Regions from separate parts of the Streptomyces sp. NPDC047014 genome, predicted to be linked through region 2. Evidence: riboswitches for the same ligand, from Rfam matches in the RefSeq annotation. Region 2 holds a riboswitch; each other region holds the start of a gene.
The links. A riboswitch is a leader RNA that binds a small molecule or an ion and turns the genes downstream of it on or off. The one in region 2 is predicted to bind cobalamin.

Region 1 (5,926 bases), on a different contig from region 2:
CGCGCCGGTCCTGCGTCATGTACTCGATCCCGCGCAGCCACTTCGGCCCCTTGTAGCCGTACAGGTGCGGGACCACCAGGCGCAGGGGGAAGCCGTGTTCGGCGGTGAGCGGTTCGCCGTCGTGGTGGGTGGCCATCAGGGTGCGGGGGGAGGTGAAGTCCGCGAGGCGCAGGTTGGCGCTGTAGCCGTACTCGGCCCAGGCCATGACGTGGGTGACGTCCGGGGCGGGCGGCGCGAGCTCCAGGAGCACGGCCGCCGGTACGCCGAAGAACTCATGGCCGGTGGTCGTCGTACCGGAGGCGCAGTGGAGGTCGGTGCGCAGGCTCTCCTTCGGGAGGGCCGTGATCTCCTCGAAGCTCCAGGAGTACTTCTCCCCGCTCGCGGTGGCCCCGAAGACCTGGAGGTTCCAGCGGTCGGCCCGGAACCGGGGCACGGGCCCGTAGTGGGAGACCGGCCATCCCCTGACCGTGCGCTGCCCCGGCGGAAGCGGTTCGTCCTGCTCCACGCGCCTCACCTGCACACCACGGGGTCCACCTCGCACATGCGACCCAGTGTGGCAGATTCACCTGGCGGATGCCCGGCCGCCACTACCACCCCGTGGCCTGCCGCACCGGGCGCGAGGCCGGCGGCCGGACAGCCGTCGGCCCGCGCCCGGGCCCGTCAGGCGCGGTCGGCCGGGGGCAGTTCCGCGCGGATCTCGCGGGCTGCCGCCACCAGGTGCTCCAGGGAGGCGCGGGTCTCCGGCCAGCCGCGGGTCTTCAACCCGCAGTCCGGGTTGACCCACAGCCGGTCCGCCGGGATGGCCTCGAGGCCGGTGCGCAGCAGGTCCGCCGCCTCCCGCGTGGACGGGATACGGGGCGAGTGGATGTCCCAGACGCCCGGTCCGGCCTCGCGCGGGTAGCCGTGGGCGGCGAGTTCGCGGGCGACCTGCATGTGCGAGCGGGTGGCCTCCAGGCTGATGACGTCGGCGTCGAGGTCGTCGATGGCCTGGACGATGTCCCCGAACTCGGCGTAGCACATGTGCGTGTGGATCTGCGTGCCCGGCCGGACCCCGCTGGTGGTGAGCCGGAAGGACTCGGTGGCCCAGGCGAGGTAGGCGGCGTGGTCGGCGGCGCGCAGCGGCAGGGTCTCGCGCAGGGCGGGTTCGTCGACCTGGATGACGGAGGTGCCGGCGGCCTCCAGGTCGTCGACCTCGTCGCGCAGGGCGAGGGCCACCTGGCGGGCGGTCTCGCCGAGCGGCTGGTCGTCGCGTACGAAGGACCAGGCGAGCATGGTGACCGGGCCGGTCAGCATGCCCTTGACCGGCTTCGGGGTGAGGGACTGGGCGTACGAGGTCCAGCGCACGGTCATCGGCTCCGGGCGGGAGATGTCCCCGGCGAGCACGGGCGGCCGCACGTAGCGGGTGCCGTAGGACTGCACCCAGCCGTGCTGCGTGGCGAGGTAGCCGGTCAGCTGCTCCGCGAAGTACTGGACCATGTCGTTGCGTTCGGGCTCGCCGTGCACGAGGACGTCGAGGCCGGTCTTCTCCTGGAAGGAGATGACCTCGCCGATCTCGGCCCGGATCCGCTCCTCGTAGCCGGCGGCGTCGATGCGTCCGGCGCGCAGGTCCGCCCGGGCCACGCGCAGTTCGTCGGTCTGCGGGAAGGAGCCGATGGTGGTGGTCGGCAGCAGCGGCAGGCCCAGATGCGCCCGCTGGGCGAGGGCGCGCTCGGGGTACGGCTGGGCGCGGCGCCCGTCGGCGTCGGTGACGGCGGCGGTGCGGGCGCGGACGGCGGGGTCGTGGGTGAGGGCGGAGCCGGCGCGGGAGGCCAGGTCGGCGCGGTTCGCGGCGAGTTCGGGCGCGATGGCGTCCGTACCCCGGGCCAGTCCGCGGGCCAGGACGGCGATCTCCCGTGTCTTCTGGCGGGCGAAGGCGAGCCAGCGGCGTACCTGCGGGTCGATGTCGCGCTCGGCGGAGGCGTCGAGCGGGACGTGCAGGAGGGAGCAGGAGGCGGCGACGTCCACCCGGTCCGCGAGGCCGAGCAGGGTGCCGAGGGTGGTCAGGGACTTCTGGTAGTCGTTGATCCAGATGTTGCGGCCGTTGACCACGCCCGCGACGAGCCGCTTGCCGGGCAGCCCGCCCGCGGCGGCGAGGTCGTCCAGGTTGGCCGCGCCGCTGTCGGTGAAGTCGAGCCCCAGGCCCTCGACGGGTGCGGCGGCGAGCACCGGGAGGGCTTCGCCCAGCCGGCCGAAGTAGGAGGCGACGAGCAGCTTCGGCCGGTTGGCCGGGGCGCCGAGCTCGCGGTAGGCGCGGGCGGCGGCGTTCAGCTCGGCCGGGGTGCGGTCCTGCACCAGCGCCGGCTCGTCCAGCTGCACCCACTCGGCCCCGGCGGCCCGCAGGTCGGCGAGGACGGACGCGTACACGGGCAGCAGCCGGTCGAGCAGGGTCAGCGGCTCGAAGTCGGCGGGGACGCCGGGCGCGGGCTTGGCCAGCAGGAGGTAGGTGACCGGGCCGACGAGGACGGGGCGGGCGGTGTGGCCCTGGGCCAGGGCCTCGGTCAACTCGGCGACCTGCTTCGCGGAGTCCGCGGTGAAGACGGTGTCGGGGCCGAGCTCGGGGACCAGGTAGTGGTAGTTGGTGTCGAACCACTTGGTCATCTCCAGCGGCGCCACGTCCTGGGTGCCGCGGGCCATCGCGAAGTAGCCGTCGAGCGCGTCCGCGTCGACGGCGGCCCGGTGGCGGGCGGGGATCGCGCCGACCATGACGCTGGTGTCGAGCACGTGGTCGTAGTACGAGAAGTCGCCGGTCGGGACCTCGTCGATGCCGGCCTCGGCCAGCTGGCGCCAGTTCGTCCGGCGCAGTTCTGCGGCCGTCTCCCGGAGGGCTTCGGCGGTGACCCGGCCCTTCCAGTAGCCCTCGACGGCCTTCTTCAGTTCGCGGTGCTGACCCTGGCGGGGGTAGCCGTACACGGTGGCGCGTACCGCCGCGGCTGCGGGCTTCGGTGTCACGGAACTCTCCTTCGCGAGATGTGTCCAGGAACATCCCGGCGACGGGACGCGGACGCGAAGGGAACGGCAGAACGCGCGGACCACGCGGCGGCACCGGGGCCGCACATGCCGCTCGCTGTGTACGCCGACCCGCCCACGAGGTCACCGGGATATCCGCGCACGGCATCGGCCGTACACGGGCAACGGGCAGGTCTTCGGACTCGCGGGCACGCCTGCCGGTCTCCCGGCGGGCACCTACTGGCCGTCGCTTCCCAGGACCGTTGTCCGGTCCCAGTGCGTATGACGGCGGTCGTTCCCGCTCACCGCTGCGGGGCAGTCCCGGATTCCCACCGGGTTCCCTCTTACGACGCCTCCCGTCTGGCGGGCGGGGGCGAACCAGCTGCACCGGCCACCCTAGGCCGTTCCCCTGGAGCGCGAGTACAGCCGTCCACATACCGGACAGAAATCTGAGACGCGGGGCCCCGCGGTGTACCGCGGGGCCCCGCGCCGGGCGGGCTCAGCCGTGCGTGAAGTGCGGCGGTCGCTTGTCCACGAAGGCGGACATGCCCTCCTTCTGGTCGGCGATGGCGAACACCGCGTGGAACAGGCGGCGTTCGAAGCGGACGCCCTCGGCGAGGGTGGTCTCGAAGGCCCGGTTCACGGCCTCCTTGGCCATCATCGCCACCGGCTTGGACATCTCGGCCACGGTCGTCGCCACGGCCAGGGCCTCGGCGAGCAGGTCCTCGGCCGGAACGATCCGGGACACCAGCCCGGCCCGCTCCGCCTCGGCGGCGTCCATGGTGCGGCCGGTCAGGCACAGCTCCATGGCCTTGGCCTTGCCGACGGCCCGGGTGAGGCGCTGGGAGCCGCCGATGCCGGGGATGACACCGAGCTTGATCTCCGGCTGGCCGAACTTCGCGGTGTCGGAGGCGAGCAGGATGTCGCAGAGCATGGCCAGTTCGCAGCCGCCGCCCAGGGCGTAGCCGGAGACCGCCGCGAGCGTGGGGGTGCGTACCTCGCCGAGGCGGTCCCAGGCGGTGAACCAGTCGGTGAGGTACATGTCCATATAGCTCTGCGGGCGCATCTCCTTGATGTCCGCGCCTGCGGCGAACGCCTTGGCGGAGCCGGTGAGGACGATGCAGCCGACCTCCGGGTCCCGGTCCAGCTGCTCCGTGGCGGCCACGACCTCCCGCATCACCTGGAGGTTGAGCGCGTTGAGCGCGCCGGGCCGGTTGAGGGTGAGGAGGGCGACGCGGCCCTTGCGCTCCAGCAGGATCGTCTCGTAGGTCGTCTCGTCGGCGGTCGCGTCGCTGGTCGCGTCGGTCGTCTCGTAGGTCATACGGGGTTCCCGTTCTGGGGTCGGAGGGTGCGCACGATCGCCGAGAAGTCCAGGTCGGCCCCCTCGGCGGCGGCGAACGCGGCGTACATCTCGGCGGCCTTGAGCCCGAGCGGGGCCTCCACCCCGCCCGCGCGCAGGGCGTTGGCGGCGAGGCCGAGGTCCTTGGCCATGAGGGGCGCGGCGAAACCGGGGCGGTAGTCGCGGTTGGCGGGGCTGGCCGGGACCGGGCCGGGCACGGGGCAGTTGACGGTGAGGGCCCAGCACTGGCCGGAGGCGGTGGAGGCCACGTCGTAGAGCGCCTGGTGGTCCAGTCCGAGGCTGTCGGCGAGTACGAACGCCTCGCTGACGCCGATCATCGAGATGGCCAGGATCATGTTGTTGCAGATCTTCGCGGCCTGTCCGGCGCCCGGACCGCCGCAGTGCACGGCCTTCTTGCCCATGGCGCCGAGCAGCGGCTCGGCGGCGGCGAACTCCTCGGCGCCGCCTCCGGCCATGAAGGTGAGCGTGGCGGCCTCGGCGCCCACCACCCCGCCGGAGACGGGGGCGTCGAGCGCGCGGTGGCCGGCCGCGAGCACCGCCTCGTGCGCGGCGCGGGCGTCGGCCACGTCGATGGTGGAGCAGTCGACGAAGAGGGTCCCGGGCCGGGCGGCGGCCAGCAGCCCCTGCTCCCCGTAGAGGGCGAGGACATGGCGGCCGGCGGGCAGCATGGTGACGACGACCTCGGCCTGCGCGGCGGCCGCGGCGGCGGACTCCGCGGGCTCGACCCCGGTCGCGGTGGCCGCGGCCAGCAGGTCGGGGAGGAGGTCGAAGCCGAGGACGCGGTGTCCGGCCCCGACCAGGTTGGCTGCCATCGGCCCGCCCATGTGGCCGAGCCCGATGAATGCGACGGTGCTGCTCACCAGACGACCTCCTGGGACGGGGCGGCCGCGGCGAGCCGGAGCTCGTCCGCGCCGAGCGGGGCGAAGTAGCGGTCCACGTCCGCCGGGGTGACGTCCTCCAGCGTGGCCGGTGACCAGTGCGGGGTGCGGTCCTTGTCGATGACCTGGGCCCGGATGCCCTCGACCAGGTCGGGCGAGGCCAGGGCCGCGCACGAAACGCGGTACTCCTGTTCCAGTACGCGTTCCAGCGGCCCGAGGCGGCGGGCCCGGCGCAGCGCCGCCAGGGTGACCTTGACGGCGGTGGGCGACTTGGCCCGCAGGGTGTCCGCCGCGGCCTTCGCGGCGGGCACGCCGGAGGCGAGCAGCCGCGCCAGGATCTCCTCGGCGGAGTCGGCGGCGTAGCAGGGGTCGATCCACTCCCGGTCGGCGGCGAGCCCCCCGGCCGGCGGCTCCGCGACGTACCGCTCCAGCACGGTGTGTACGGGGTCCACGGCCAGCTCCCGGGCCAGCGCGGGCAGGGCGGCCGCCGGGACGAAGTGGTCCGCGAGGCCGCAGAGCAGCGCGTCGGCGGCGCCGACGGGGGCGCCGGTCAGCGCGAGGTGGGTGCCGAGCTCGCCGGGGGCGAGGGCGAGCAGGTAGGTGCCGCCGACGTCGGGCACGAAGCCGATGCCGGTCTCGGGCATGGCGACGCGGGAGCGCTCGGTGACGATCCGGACGCTGCCGTGGGCCGAGACGCCGACCC
Region 2 (5,926 bases):
GCTCCACGTCGTAGTGGTCCGGGTGCAGCACGCCGCGGGCGGTGCGGGTCTGCTCCCAGGCGGGGAGCGGGCCGCTGCGCTCGGCGAGGTCGCAGGACGCCTCGTACGCGGCGAGCATGATGCGCTCGGAGAGCTTGGTGGACAGGGCCTTCGCCTCGGGGGAGTCGAAGGGCAGCTTGAGCTTGAAGAACACGTCCTGGAGGCCCATGGCGCCCAGGCCGACCGGACGCCAGCGGGCGTTGGAGCGGCCCGCCTGCTCGGTCGGGTAGAAGTTGATGTCCACCACGCGGTCGAGGAAGGTGACGGCGGTGCGGACGGTCTCGTCCAGCCGCTCCCAGTCGATCTCACCGGTCTCGGTGAGGACGAAGGCGCCCAGGTTGACCGAACCGAGGTTGCAGACGGCCGTCTCGCCGTCGTTGGTGACCTCGATGATCTCGGTGCAGAGGTTGGAGGAGTGGACGACGGTGCCCGGCTCGGCGGTCTGGTTCGCCGTGCGGTTGGAGGCGTCCTTGAAGGTCATCCAGCCCTGGCCGGTCTGCGCGAGGGTGCGCATCATCCGGCCGTACAGCTCGCGGGCGGGCATGGTCTTGCGGGCCAGGCCGTCCGCCTCGGCCTTGCGGTAGGCGGCGTCGAAGTCGTCGCCCCACAGGTCGACCAGCCCGGGCACGTCCGCCGGGGAGAACAGCGACCAGTCGGCGTCGGCGTTCACGCGGCGCATGAACTCGTCCGGCACCCAGTGGGCGAGGTTCAGGTTGTGCGTACGGCGCTGGTCCTCACCGGTGTTGTCGCGGAGCTCCAGGAACTCCTCGATGTCCGCGTGCCAGGTCTCCAGGTAGACGGCGGCGGCGCCCTTGCGGCGGCCGCCCTGGTTCACGGCGGCGACGGAGGCGTCGAGGGTCTTGAGGAACGGCACGATGCCGTTGGAGTGGCCGTTGGTGCCGCGGATCAGCGAACCGCGGGCGCGGATGCGGGAGTACGACAGGCCGATGCCGCCGGCGTGCTTCGAGAGGCGGGCGACCTGGTGGTAGCGGTCGTAGATCGAGTCGAGCTCGTCCAGCGGGGAGTCCAGCAGGTAGCAGGAGGACATCTGCGGGTGCCGGGTGCCGGAGTTGAAGAGGGTGGGGGAGGAGGGCAGGTAGTCCAGGCGGCTCATCAGCCGGTAGAGCGAGGCCACTTCCTCGACGGCCTGCACGCTCTCGTCCGCGGCCAGACCGCAGGCCACGCGCAGCATGAAGTGCTGCGGGGTCTCGATGACCTGGCGGGTGATCGGGTGGCGCAGCAGGTAGCGGCTGTGCAGGGTGCGCAGGCCGAAGAAGCCGAAGCGGTCGTCGGCGCCCTCGGCGAGGGTGTGCTCGACCAGCGCGTCGAGGCGGGCCGCGTGGGCGGCGACGAACTCGGCGGTGCGGTCGGCGATCAGGCCCTCGCGGTGGCCGACGGCGACGGAGGCGGAGAAGGAGGTCGAGCCCTGGCTCGCGGCCTCGTCGCGGACGGCCAGCGTCAGCAGGCGGGCGGCGAGCTTGGAGTAGGCGGGGTCCTCGGAGATCAGCCCGGCGGCGGCCTCGGTGGCGAGCCCGCGCAGTTCGGCCTCGTCGGCGGCGGCGCTGCGGCCGCGCAGGGCGGCGGCGGCGACCCGGCCGGGGTCGGTGTCGGGGAGGTCCGCCGTCAGTTCGGTGAGGGTACGCAGCAGCGTGGCCCCCGGGCCCTCGGTGTTGTCGCCAGAAATGGACTCGGCGCGCGGTGCGGAAGGCGCGATGGTCACGGCGGGAGCTCTCCCTCGCTCGGCCCGGTCATCGGCGGGGCGGGGCGCGGGTGGGCGCACGCGGGCGCGACGCGAACGCGTACCCCCGCATGGCGTCCACCGGCCCAACCGCGAGGCCCGGACGTGTCGGCACCCGGTTCGGTCGAGCCGGGCACGCTGTCGGCAGGTCATCGGACTTGGTGTCCGGATGTCGGACACTTCATACCGTTGCGGGACAGTTCCGGATTCCCACCGGATTCCCCTGCGGCGACAGCAGGCATGAGCATACATGTGGGGGCGGCCCGTTGCCGCAACCCCCACATGTAGTGTCGGCGTGGCTACAGCTTGAGCCGATACGTGAGGAGTGTCAGGCCCTCGATGGGCGCCCAGTCCCGCTCCGGCGTGCGCTGGAAGCCCAGGCGCGCGTAGATCCGGTGGGCCCCGCCCATGCTGCGCTGGGTGGAGAGCGCGATGCCGGTGACCCCGGGCAGGGCCCGCGCCCGCTGGATGCACGCCCGTACGAGCGCCTCCCCGGCCCCTCTGCCCCGCGCGGCGTGATCCACCGCGAGCATCCGGAACTCGGCCTCGTCCGGCCCGGCTATGTCCGCGAGCGGGCTCCCGGGTGCGGCGAAGGTCACTCCGCCGAGCAGCAGCCCGTCCTGCTCGGCGACCAGCACCTCACCCACCGCGGCCCGCCCGGCCACGTCCCGCAGCACGCCCAGATAGGCGTCGTCCTCGTTGAAGTCCAGATGCCCGTCGTCGAGATAGGCCCGCGCCGTGATCTCCCCGAGCCCCACGTAGTCCCCGGGCACTGCCCGCCTGATCACCATGTCCATGCGCCCGAGTGTGCCGCACGCCGGGCGGCGGGCACCGCTGTCGTCTGTGGCGGGCACCGTCGAGGAGGGTGCGCCCGTACGAGGGCTGGGTGCGCTGAATATGCGGAGGGGCCCCGGCGCGGGTTGCGGCGGGGCCCCTCGGGTGGGTCAGCAGCAGTGGAAGCCCTTGCGGGGGTCTGCCTCGCGGGCGTCCGTGCGGGCGTGTTCGAAGGCGCGGCGGGTGAGGACCGGCGCCTGCGGGTCGTGGGAGCGCGCGTGGGCCACGTAGCGGTCGTAGGCGGCCTCGCCGGAGAACTCCCGTACCCAGTACCGCGCCCGGGCCAGCGCGCTCCGTACGGAGCTCACGCCACCGGCTCCTTGACCTGGCCGCCCCCGGAGTCGCGGCCGGCCGCCGCGAGCTGTTCGCGCTCCTCGGCGGTCGCGATGAGCCCGGCCGGCGCGACGATCCTCGACTCGGTCCACGGGACCTCGGAGAGGGTGGCCGACCCCGGATCCCGGACGGCCTTCCAGCAGGTCCGGGCCGCGTCCGCGAGGACCACCAGGATCAGGATCGCGAACAGCGCGCACAGCACCCCGTCCACCGTGGCGTTGGTGACCACGGTGTGCATGTCGTCCATGTTCTTCGCCGGCGGCAGCACCTTGTCGGCGTCGATGCCCGCCTGGTACTTGTCGCGCTGGGCGAAGAAGCCGACCTTCACGTCCTCCGAGAAGATCTTCTGGTAGCTCGCGGTCAGCGTCACCGTGGCGTCCCAGACCAGCGGGACACCCGTCACCCAGGCCCACTTGAGCCGCCCGGACTTCACCAGCAGCGTGGTGCAGACGGCCAGCGCGACCGCCGCGAGCAGCTGGTTGGCGATGCCGAAGAGCGGGAAGAGCTGGTTGATGCCGCCCAGCGGGTCCTTGATGCCGACCCACAGGAAGTAGCCCCAGCCGCCGACCACGATCGCGCTCGCGAACCACACCCCGGGCTTCCAGCTGACGTCCTTGAAGGACTTGTGGACGTTGCCGAGGCTGTCCTGGAGCATGAACCGGCCCACGCGGGTGCCCGCGTCGAGCGTGGTGAGGATGAACAGCGCCTCGAACATGATCGCGAAGTGGTACCAGAACGCCTTCATGCCCGCCCCGCCGAGCACGGCGGAGAAGATCTCGGACATCCCGAGTGCGAAGGTCGGCGCGCCGCCCGTACGGGACAGCAGGCTGGCCTCCTCGACGTCCTTCGCGGCCTGCGCGAGCGCTTCGGGGGAGATCGCGAAGCCGAAGTTCGTCACCGCCTGGGAGGCGGATTCCACGGTGGTGCCGATGACGCCGCCGGGGGAGTTGACCGCGAAGAACAGGCCCGGCTCGATGATGCAGGCCGCGATGATCGCCATCACGGCGACGAAGGACTCGGTCAGCATGGCGCCGTAGCCGATCATGCGGACCTGGGTCTCCTTCTGGATCATCTTCGGGGTGGTGCCCGAGGAGACCAGGGCGTGGAAGCCCGAGAGCGCGCCGCACGCGATGGTGATGAAGACGAAGGGGAACATCGACCCGGCGAAGACCGGCCCGTCGCCGCGGGCGGCGAACTCCGTGACCGAGGGCATCTTGAGCGTGGGCATCGCGATGACCACCCCGAGGGCGAGCAGCGCGATGGTGCCGATCTTCATGAAGGTGGACAGGTAGTCGCGCGGGGCGAGCAGCATCCACACCGGCAGCACCGACGCCAGGAAGCCGTACACCACCATCCAGATGACCAGCGTCTCCTTCTCCAGGGTGAAGGTCCCGGCGAAGGAGGACTCGGCCACCCAGCCGCCCGCGACGATGGCGAGCAGCAGCAGCGCGACGCCGATGAAGGAGACCTCGGTGACCCGGCCCGGCCGCAGCACGCGCAGGTAGAAGCCCATGAAGACGGCGATCGGGATGGTCATGCCGATGGAGAACACGCCCCAGGGGGAGTGCGCCAGGGCGTTGACGATGACCAGCGCCAGCACCGCCAGCAGGATGATCATGATGGCGAACACGGCGACGAGGGCGGCGGCTCCGCCCACGGGGCCGATCTCGTCCCGGGCCATCTGGCCGAGGGAGCGCCCGTCGCGGCGGGTGGAGAAGAACAGGGTGACCATGTCCTGCACCGCGCCGGCGAAGATCACGCCCGCGACGATCCAGATCGTCCCCGGCAGGTAGCCCATCTGCGCGGCGAGCACGGGACCGACGAGCGGCCCGGCGCCGGCGACGGCGGCGAAGTGGTGGCCGAAGAGCACCCGGCGGTCGGTGGGATGGAAGTCGACACCGTTGTCGAGGCGTTCGGCGGGGGTGGCCCGGGTGGCGTCCACCTTGAGCACGCGGTGGGCGATGAAGCGGGCGTAGAAGCGGTAGGCGATGGCGTACGAGCCCAGCGCGGCGGCGAGCAGCCAGGCGGCGGAGATCTCCTCACCGCGGGAGAGCGCGAGCACGCCCCAGCCGATGGCGCCGACGAGGCCGACGAGCACCCACACGGCGACGGACTTCGGGGAGAGCGAGCCCGGTGTGGCGGCCGGACTCGCCGTGTCCCGTTCTGTCCCTGTTGCTTCCGGTTCAGGCATGACCTCGTCCCCTCGTCGATCATCTGCGTAAGCAGGCGGAATCTACGGGGGAATGCCTGGTGAACGTAAGCCCCCGTCCGCATTCCGGTCGAGGGATTCCGGTACGCGGCGCGGGGGACGGCTCAGACGGCGGGGCGCTTGAGCCGGGCGACGAACTTGTAGCGGTCGCCGCGGTACACCGAGCGCACCCACTCCACGGGCTCGCCGTCGGCGTCCAGGGAGTGCCGGGAGAGCATCAGCATGGGCAGGCCGACATCGGTGCCGAGCAGCCCGGCCTCGCGCGGGGTGGCGAGGGAGGTCTCGATGGTCTCCTCGGCCTCGGCGAGGTGGACGTCGTACACCTCGGCCAGGGCGGTGTAGAGGGAGGTGTACTTGGCGAGCGAACGCCGCAGCGCGGGGAAGCGCTTGGCGGACAGGTGGGTGGTCTCGATGGCCATCGGCTCGCCGCTGGCCAGGCGCAGCCGCTCGATGCGCAGGACCCGTCCGCCGGTGTTGATCTTGAGCAGTCCGGCCAGGGTGTCGTCGGCCGTCACGTAGCCGATGTCGAGGAGCTGGGAGGTCGGCTCCAGTCCCTGGGCGCGCATGTCCTCGGTGTACGAGGTGAGTTGCAGGGCCTGGGAGACCTTGGGCTTGGCGACGAAGGTGCCCTTGCCCTGGATCCGCTCCAGCCGCCCCTCCACCACCAGTTCCTGGAGGGCCTGCCGGACGGTGGTCCGCGAGGTGTCGAACTCGGCCGCGAGGGTGCGCTCCGGCGGTACCGGCGTCCCGGGGGGCATGGTTTCGGTCATGTC
Region 3 (5,926 bases), on a different contig from region 2:
CATGATCGTGGCGAGCTCCGTCCCGAGGCGGTACTCCTTGCCCTCGGGGGTGGTGAAGTCGATGCGGCGCTCGATCGCGTCGCGCAGGACCAACTGCCCGCCGATCACGTTGTCCCAGGTGGGGGCGGTGGCATCCTCGAAGTCGGCCATCCACACCTTCGCCCCGGAGTTCAGCGCGTGGACCGCCATACGCCGCTCCGGCGGGCCGGTGATCTCCACGCGCCGGTCGAGCAGCCCCGGCGCGGGCGGGGCCACCCGCCAGCCCGGGTCGGCGCGCACGGCGGAGGTGGCGCGGGAGAAGTCCAGCGGCGTACCGGAGGCCAGGTTGCCGGTGCGGCGGCGGCGCTCCTTGAGGATCTCCTGCCGGCGGTCCGCGAAGGCGGAGTCCAGGCGGGCGAGGAAGTCGAGCGCCTCGGGGGTGAGGATCTCCTCGTGGCGTTCGCCCGGTGTGCCGAGGACTCGGACACCGGCGGTCAGGGACGTGGGCGACATGCGGTTCTGCTCCTCGGCGTGGGGCGGCCGGCGCCCGGGGTGCGGCCCGGGCGCCGTCGGATACGGGGGAGGGGGCGTTCCTAGTGGAACTGCTCCTCCTCCGTGGAGCCGGTGAGGGCGGTGGTGGAGGAGGCCGGGTTGACGGCGGTGGAGACCAGGTCGAAGTAGCCGGTGCCGACCTCGCGCTGGTGCTTGACGGCGGTGAACCCCTGCGCCTGCGCGGCGAACTCCCGCTCCTGGAGGTCGACGTAGGCGGTCATGCCGTGCTCGGCGTAGCCGCGGGCCAGGTCGAACATGCCGTGGTTGAGGGAGTGGAAGCCGGCCAGGGTGATGAACTGGAACTTGTAGCCCATGGCGCCCAGTTCGCGCTGGAACTTGGCGATCTGGTCGTCGTCCAGCGCGGCCTTCCAGTTGAAGGACGGCGAGCAGTTGTAGGCCAGCATCTGGTCCGGGTACTGGGCGTGGATCGCCTCGGCGAACTCGCGGGCCTGGGCCAGGTCCGGGGTGCCGGTCTCCACCCAGATCAGGTCGGCGTACGGGGCGTAGGCGAGGCCGCGCGCGATGACCGGGGCCATGCCGTTGCGGACGTGGTAGAAGCCCTCGGAGGTGCGCTCGCCGGTGCAGAACTCGGCGTCGCGCTCGTCGACGTCGCTGGTCAGCAGGGTGGCCGCGAGGGCGTCCGTACGGGCGATGACCAGGGTCGGGGTGTCCGCGATGTCGGCGGCGAGGCGGGCCGCGTTCAGGGTGCGGATGTGCTGCGCGGTGGGGACGAGGACCTTGCCGCCGAGGTGGCCGCACTTCTTCTCGGAGGCGAGCTGGTCCTCGTAGTGGATGCCCGCCGCGCCGGCCGCGATCATCGCCTTGGTCAGCTCGAAGGCGTTCAGCGGGCCGCCGAAGCCGGCCTCCGCGTCGGCGACGATCGGCGCGAGCCAGTCGGTGGTGTCGGCGCCGCCCTCGGCGGTGGCGATCTGGTCGGCGCGCAGCAGGGCGTTGTTGATCCGCCGGACCACCTGGGGCACGGAGTTGACCGGGTAGAGCGACTGGTCGGGGTAGGTGTGCCCGGCCTGGTTGGCGTCGGCGGCGACCTGCCAGCCCGACAGGTAGATGGCCTGGAGTCCGGCCCGGACCTGCTGGACGGCCTGGCCGCCGGTCAGCGCGCCGAGGGCGTGGACGTAGTCCAGGTCGTGCAGCTGGCGCCAGAGGCGCTCGGCGCCGCGCCGGGCGAGGGTGTGCTCCTCGCGGACACTGCCGGAGAGCCGGACCACGTCCTCGGCGGTGTAGGTGCGCTCGATGCCCGCCCATCGCGGGTCCGTGGCCCACCGCCGCGCCAGCTGCTCGGCCGCCGCCGTCGTGTTCGTGTCTGCCATGACCGTCACCGTCTCCATGAGTCGCTTGTCCTGCCAACCCTCCGTGCCTCGCGACGGAAGGGGTGGCACTGTGTGCCGTGTTCTTGGGTTGCGGCCGCCGTCCCCACCTGGGGAGGTGCTGAGCAATGGTGCAGGTCGGCCGGGTGGGACTGCCGGGATCTCCGACGTCAGGGCGTGAGTCGTGCCCGGAGTGTCCGCCCGGGCCGCCGGGGTCCGGCGGGCCGCACCACAGACTCTGGCAGCGGCACGCAGTGCCATCAATGCGGTACGTCTGCCAAGTTCTGCGAATCTTCGGCAGCGGATTTGCCAAGCTTGCGAAGGTCCCGGGCGGCGGGATCGCGCGTAACCTGAATCCCGGTCGAGAGCCGGAGGAGCCAGGTGAGCAAGACGTACGCGGGGGCGCGGCTGCGGCGGCTGCGCGAGGAGCGCCGGATGAGCCAGGCCGAGCTGGCCCGGGTCCTGGCCATCTCCCCGAGCTACCTCAACCAGATGGAGCACGACTCGCGGCCCCTGACCGTGCCCGTCCTGCTGCGGCTCACCGAGGCGTTCGGCGTGGACCCCGGCTTCTTCTCCGAGCGCGACACCAGCCGGCTCGTCGCCGATCTGCGCGAGGCCCTGGCCGGGGAGGTCGCCGAGGCCCGGGTCTCCCCCTCCGACCTGGCCGAACTGGCCTCCCGGATGCCCGCCGTCGCCTCCGTGCTGCTGGACCTCGGGCGGCGCGCCCAGCTCCTGGCGGAGCGGCTGGCGGACACCGCGGACGGCCGGGACGGCGGCCCGGCCGCGCCCCGCTCCCCGCGCTCCCCGCACGAGGAGATCCGCGAGTTCTTCTACCGGCGGCAGAACTACCTCCACGACACCGATCTCGCCGCCGAGGACCTGGCCCGCGAGATCGGCATCCGCCCCGGCGAGGTCGTCCGGGCGCTCACCCGCCGCCTCACCGAGCGCCACGGCATCCGGCTCGCCGCAGACTCCGACCGTCTGCACCACTACGACGCCGCCACGCGCGTCCTGCACCTGTCCGGGCGGCTCCGCCCCGGCCAGCAGGCATTCCGGATGGCCACCCAGCTGGCCCTCCTGGAACACGGCCCCGAACTGGACCGGCTCGCCGCCGAGGACTTCCCGCCCGGCTCCCCGGCCCACCGGCTGGCGCGGATCGGCATCGCGAACCACTTCGCCGCCGCGCTGATCCTCCCGTACCGGGCCTTCCACACGGCGGCCGAGGAATTCCGCTACGACATCGAAAGGCTGACCGACCACTTCGGGATCGGCTACGAGACGGTCTGCCACCGGCTGAGCACCCTGCAACGCCCCAGGCTGCGCGGGGTGCCCTTCTCCTTCGTCCGTGTGGACCGGGCGGGGAACATGTCCAAGCGGCAGTCCGCCACCGGATTCCACTTCTCCCGCGCCGGCGGCACCTGCCCGCTCTGGAACGTCTACGAGGCGTTCGCCGCGCCCGGACGCATCCACGTCCAGGTCGCCGCCATGCCCGACGGCCAGCGCTACCTGTGGACCGCGCGGGCGGTCACCCGCCACCGGGGCGGCTGGGGCGAGCCCGGCAAGACCTTCGCGATCGGCCTCGGCTGCGAGATCCGGCACGCCCCGCGGCTCGTCTACTCCGACGGCCTCGACCTCGACAACATCGCCGCCGCCACCCCCATCGGCATGGGCTGCCGCCTCTGCGAACGCCTCGACTGCCCGCAGCGCGCCGTGCCGCCGCTGGGCCGCCCCCTCGCCGTGGACGAGAACAGCAGCACCTTCATCCCCTACCCGGTGGCCCGCGGCGGCGAGTGACGCGGGCCGAGGGGGTCGTGCCCCGGGGCGCGCGGGCGGAGGCTCTGGACTTACTAGGACGTCCAACTATATGTTCGTGGCACAAGGTCCGCGGTGCAGGGAAGCCGGTGTGAATCCGGCACGGTCCCGCCACTGTGACCGGGGAGTGTGCTGCCATCCACACGCCACTGACGAGGGCTGTCGGGAAGGCGGGCGGCGCGCGGGGATCCGGGAGTCAGGATACCGGCCGCGGATTGTTCCGTGTTGTCCACGAGGATGGAGCAGACACGCATGGCACCGGTCCGTACCCACGACCCTGGTGATCCGGCGGAGCGAGCGGGAACTCCCGCGTCCCCCTAGCTCGTCGGCGGCCCCCGCGCCGTCGCTGTCCCACGGCATGCCCCACCCCCGCACCCCACCGGGTGCGGGCGCGGTCCTGCCGTGCCATCCCGGATCCAACCTGACGAGAGCAGGCACCCATGGTCCGCGAACTCACCCATTTCATCGGCGGAAAGCACACCACCGGCACCTCCGGGCTCTTCGCCGACGTGTACGACCCGAACACCGGCACCGTCCAGGCCCGCGTCCCCCTCGCCGGACGCGCCGACACCGAGGCCGCCATCGCCAACGCCGAGGAGGCGCAGGCCGATTGGGGCCAGTGGAACCCGCAGCGCCGCGCCCGCGTACTGCTGCGCTTCCTCCAGCTCGTCGAGGGCGAGCGGGAGGACCTGGCCCGGCTGCTGTCCGCAGAGCACGGCAAGACCGTCGCCGACGCCCACGGAGACCTGCAACGCGGCCTGGAGGTAGTCGAGTTCGCCGCCGGGATCCCGCACCTGCTCAAGGGCGAGTTCACCGACAACGCGGGCACCGGCATCGACGTCCACTCGCTGCGCTCCCCGCTCGGCGTGGTCGCCGGCATCACCCCCTTCAACTTCCCCGCCATGATCCCGCTCTGGCAGGCCGCACCCGCCCTCGCCTGCGGGAACGCCTTCATCCTCAAGCCCTCCGAGCGCGATCCCTCCGTACCGCTGCGCCTCGCGGAGCTGTTCCTCGAAGCCGGGCTGCCGCCGGGCGTGCTCAACGTGGTCAACGGCGGCAAGGAATCCGTCGACACCCTCCTTGAGGACCCCCGCGTCCAGGCCCTCGGCTTCGTCGGCTCCACCCCGATCGCCGCGCACATCTACGCCACCGCCGCCGCCCACGGCAAGCGCGCCCAGTGCTTCGGCGGCGCCAAGAACCACATGATCGTGATGCCCGACGCCGACCTCGACCAGGCCGTCGACGCCCTCGTCGGCGCCGGCTACGGCTCGGCCGGCGAACGCTGCATGGCCATCGCCGTCGCCGTCCCCGTGGGCGAGGAGACCGCCGACCGGCTCGTCGCCGCCCTCAAGGAACGCCTCGGCACCCTGCGCATCGGCCGCTCCGACGACCCCCAGGCCGACTTCGGGCCCCTGGTCAGCCGGGACGCCCTCGACCGGGTCCGCCGCTACGTCGACATCGGCGCGGGGGAGGGGGCCGAACTCGTCGTCGACGGACGCGGGTTCACCCTCGACGGCCACGAGAACGGCTTCTTCGCCGGAGCCACCCTCTTCGACCGGGTCTCCCCGCAGATGCGGATCTACCGCGAGGAGATCTTCGGGCCCGTGCTGTCGGTGGTCCGCGCCGCCGACTTCGAGGAGGCGCTGCGGCTGCCGAGCGAGCACCCCTACGGCAACGGCGTGGCCATCTTCACCCGGGACGGGGACACCGCCCGCGAGTTCACCCGCCGCGTCAACACCGGCATGGTCGGCGTCAACGTCCCCATCCCGGTGCCCGTCGCCTACCACACCTTCGGCGGCTGGAAGCGCTCCGGCTTCGGGGACCTCAACCAGCACGGCCCCGACTCGATCCGCTTCTACACCCGTACCAAGACCGTCACCTCGCGCTGGCCCTCCGGGGTCAAGGAGGGCGCGAGCTTCACCATCCCGACGATGGGATGAGCGCCATGACCACCACCCTCACCGAGGACCAGCTCGCACTGGCCGAGGTCACCCTCGACTTCGCGCAGGAGCAGCTGGCCCCGCACGCCGTGGCCTGGGACCAGGACAAGCACTTCCCCGTGGACGTCATCCGGCGGGCCGCCGCCCTGGGCCTCGCCGGGGTGTACGTACACGAGCAGCACGGCGGTTCCGGCCTCAGCCGCGCGGACGGCGTCCTCGTCCTCGAAACCCTCGCCACGGGCTGCCCGTCCATCGCCGGCTACCTCTCCATCCACAACATGGTCGCCTGGATGGTCGACCGCTACGGGGACGACGCCC

Region 1: linked by a shared signal. The riboswitch ahead of metE (5-methyltetrahydropteroyltriglutamate--homocysteine S-methyltransferase) and the one ahead of ABZ873_RS04220 (ribonucleoside-diphosphate reductase subunit alpha) in region 2 are both predicted to bind cobalamin.
Region 3: linked by a shared signal. The riboswitch ahead of ABZ873_RS11150 (CoA-acylating methylmalonate-semialdehyde dehydrogenase) and the one ahead of ABZ873_RS04220 (ribonucleoside-diphosphate reductase subunit alpha) in region 2 are both predicted to bind cobalamin.

Annotation. Positions count from the first base shown of each region.
Region 1 is NZ_JBEYVX010000013.1:14,134-20,059, forward strand. It holds gene ABZ873_RS11120 (molybdopterin-dependent oxidoreductase) at 1-505, opposite strand, end outside; gene metE (5-methyltetrahydropteroyltriglutamate--homocysteine S-methyltransferase) at 661-2,988, opposite strand; cobalamin riboswitch at 3,177-3,332, opposite strand; gene ABZ873_RS11130 (enoyl-CoA hydratase) at 3,485-4,306, opposite strand; gene mmsB (3-hydroxyisobutyrate dehydrogenase) at 4,303-5,205, opposite strand; gene ABZ873_RS11140 (enoyl-CoA hydratase/isomerase family protein) at 5,202-5,926, opposite strand, start outside.
Region 2 is NZ_JBEYVX010000004.1:148,571-154,496, reverse strand. It holds gene ABZ873_RS04220 (ribonucleoside-diphosphate reductase subunit alpha) at 1-1,759, opposite strand, end outside; cobalamin riboswitch at 1,903-2,032, opposite strand; gene ABZ873_RS04215 (GNAT family N-acetyltransferase) at 2,077-2,574, opposite strand; gene ABZ873_RS04210 (YbdD/YjiX family protein) at 2,722-2,919, opposite strand; gene ABZ873_RS04205 (carbon starvation CstA family protein) at 2,916-5,135, opposite strand; gene ABZ873_RS04200 (GntR family transcriptional regulator) at 5,258-5,926, opposite strand, start outside.
Region 3 is NZ_JBEYVX010000013.1:21,271-27,196, reverse strand. It holds gene aceB (malate synthase A) at 1-492, opposite strand, end outside; gene aceA (isocitrate lyase) at 573-1,859, opposite strand; gene ABZ873_RS11155 (short-chain fatty acyl-CoA regulator family protein) at 2,238-3,650, shown strand; cobalamin riboswitch at 3,711-3,896, shown strand; gene ABZ873_RS11150 (CoA-acylating methylmalonate-semialdehyde dehydrogenase) at 4,109-5,608, shown strand; gene ABZ873_RS11145 (acyl-CoA dehydrogenase family protein) at 5,614-5,926, shown strand, end outside.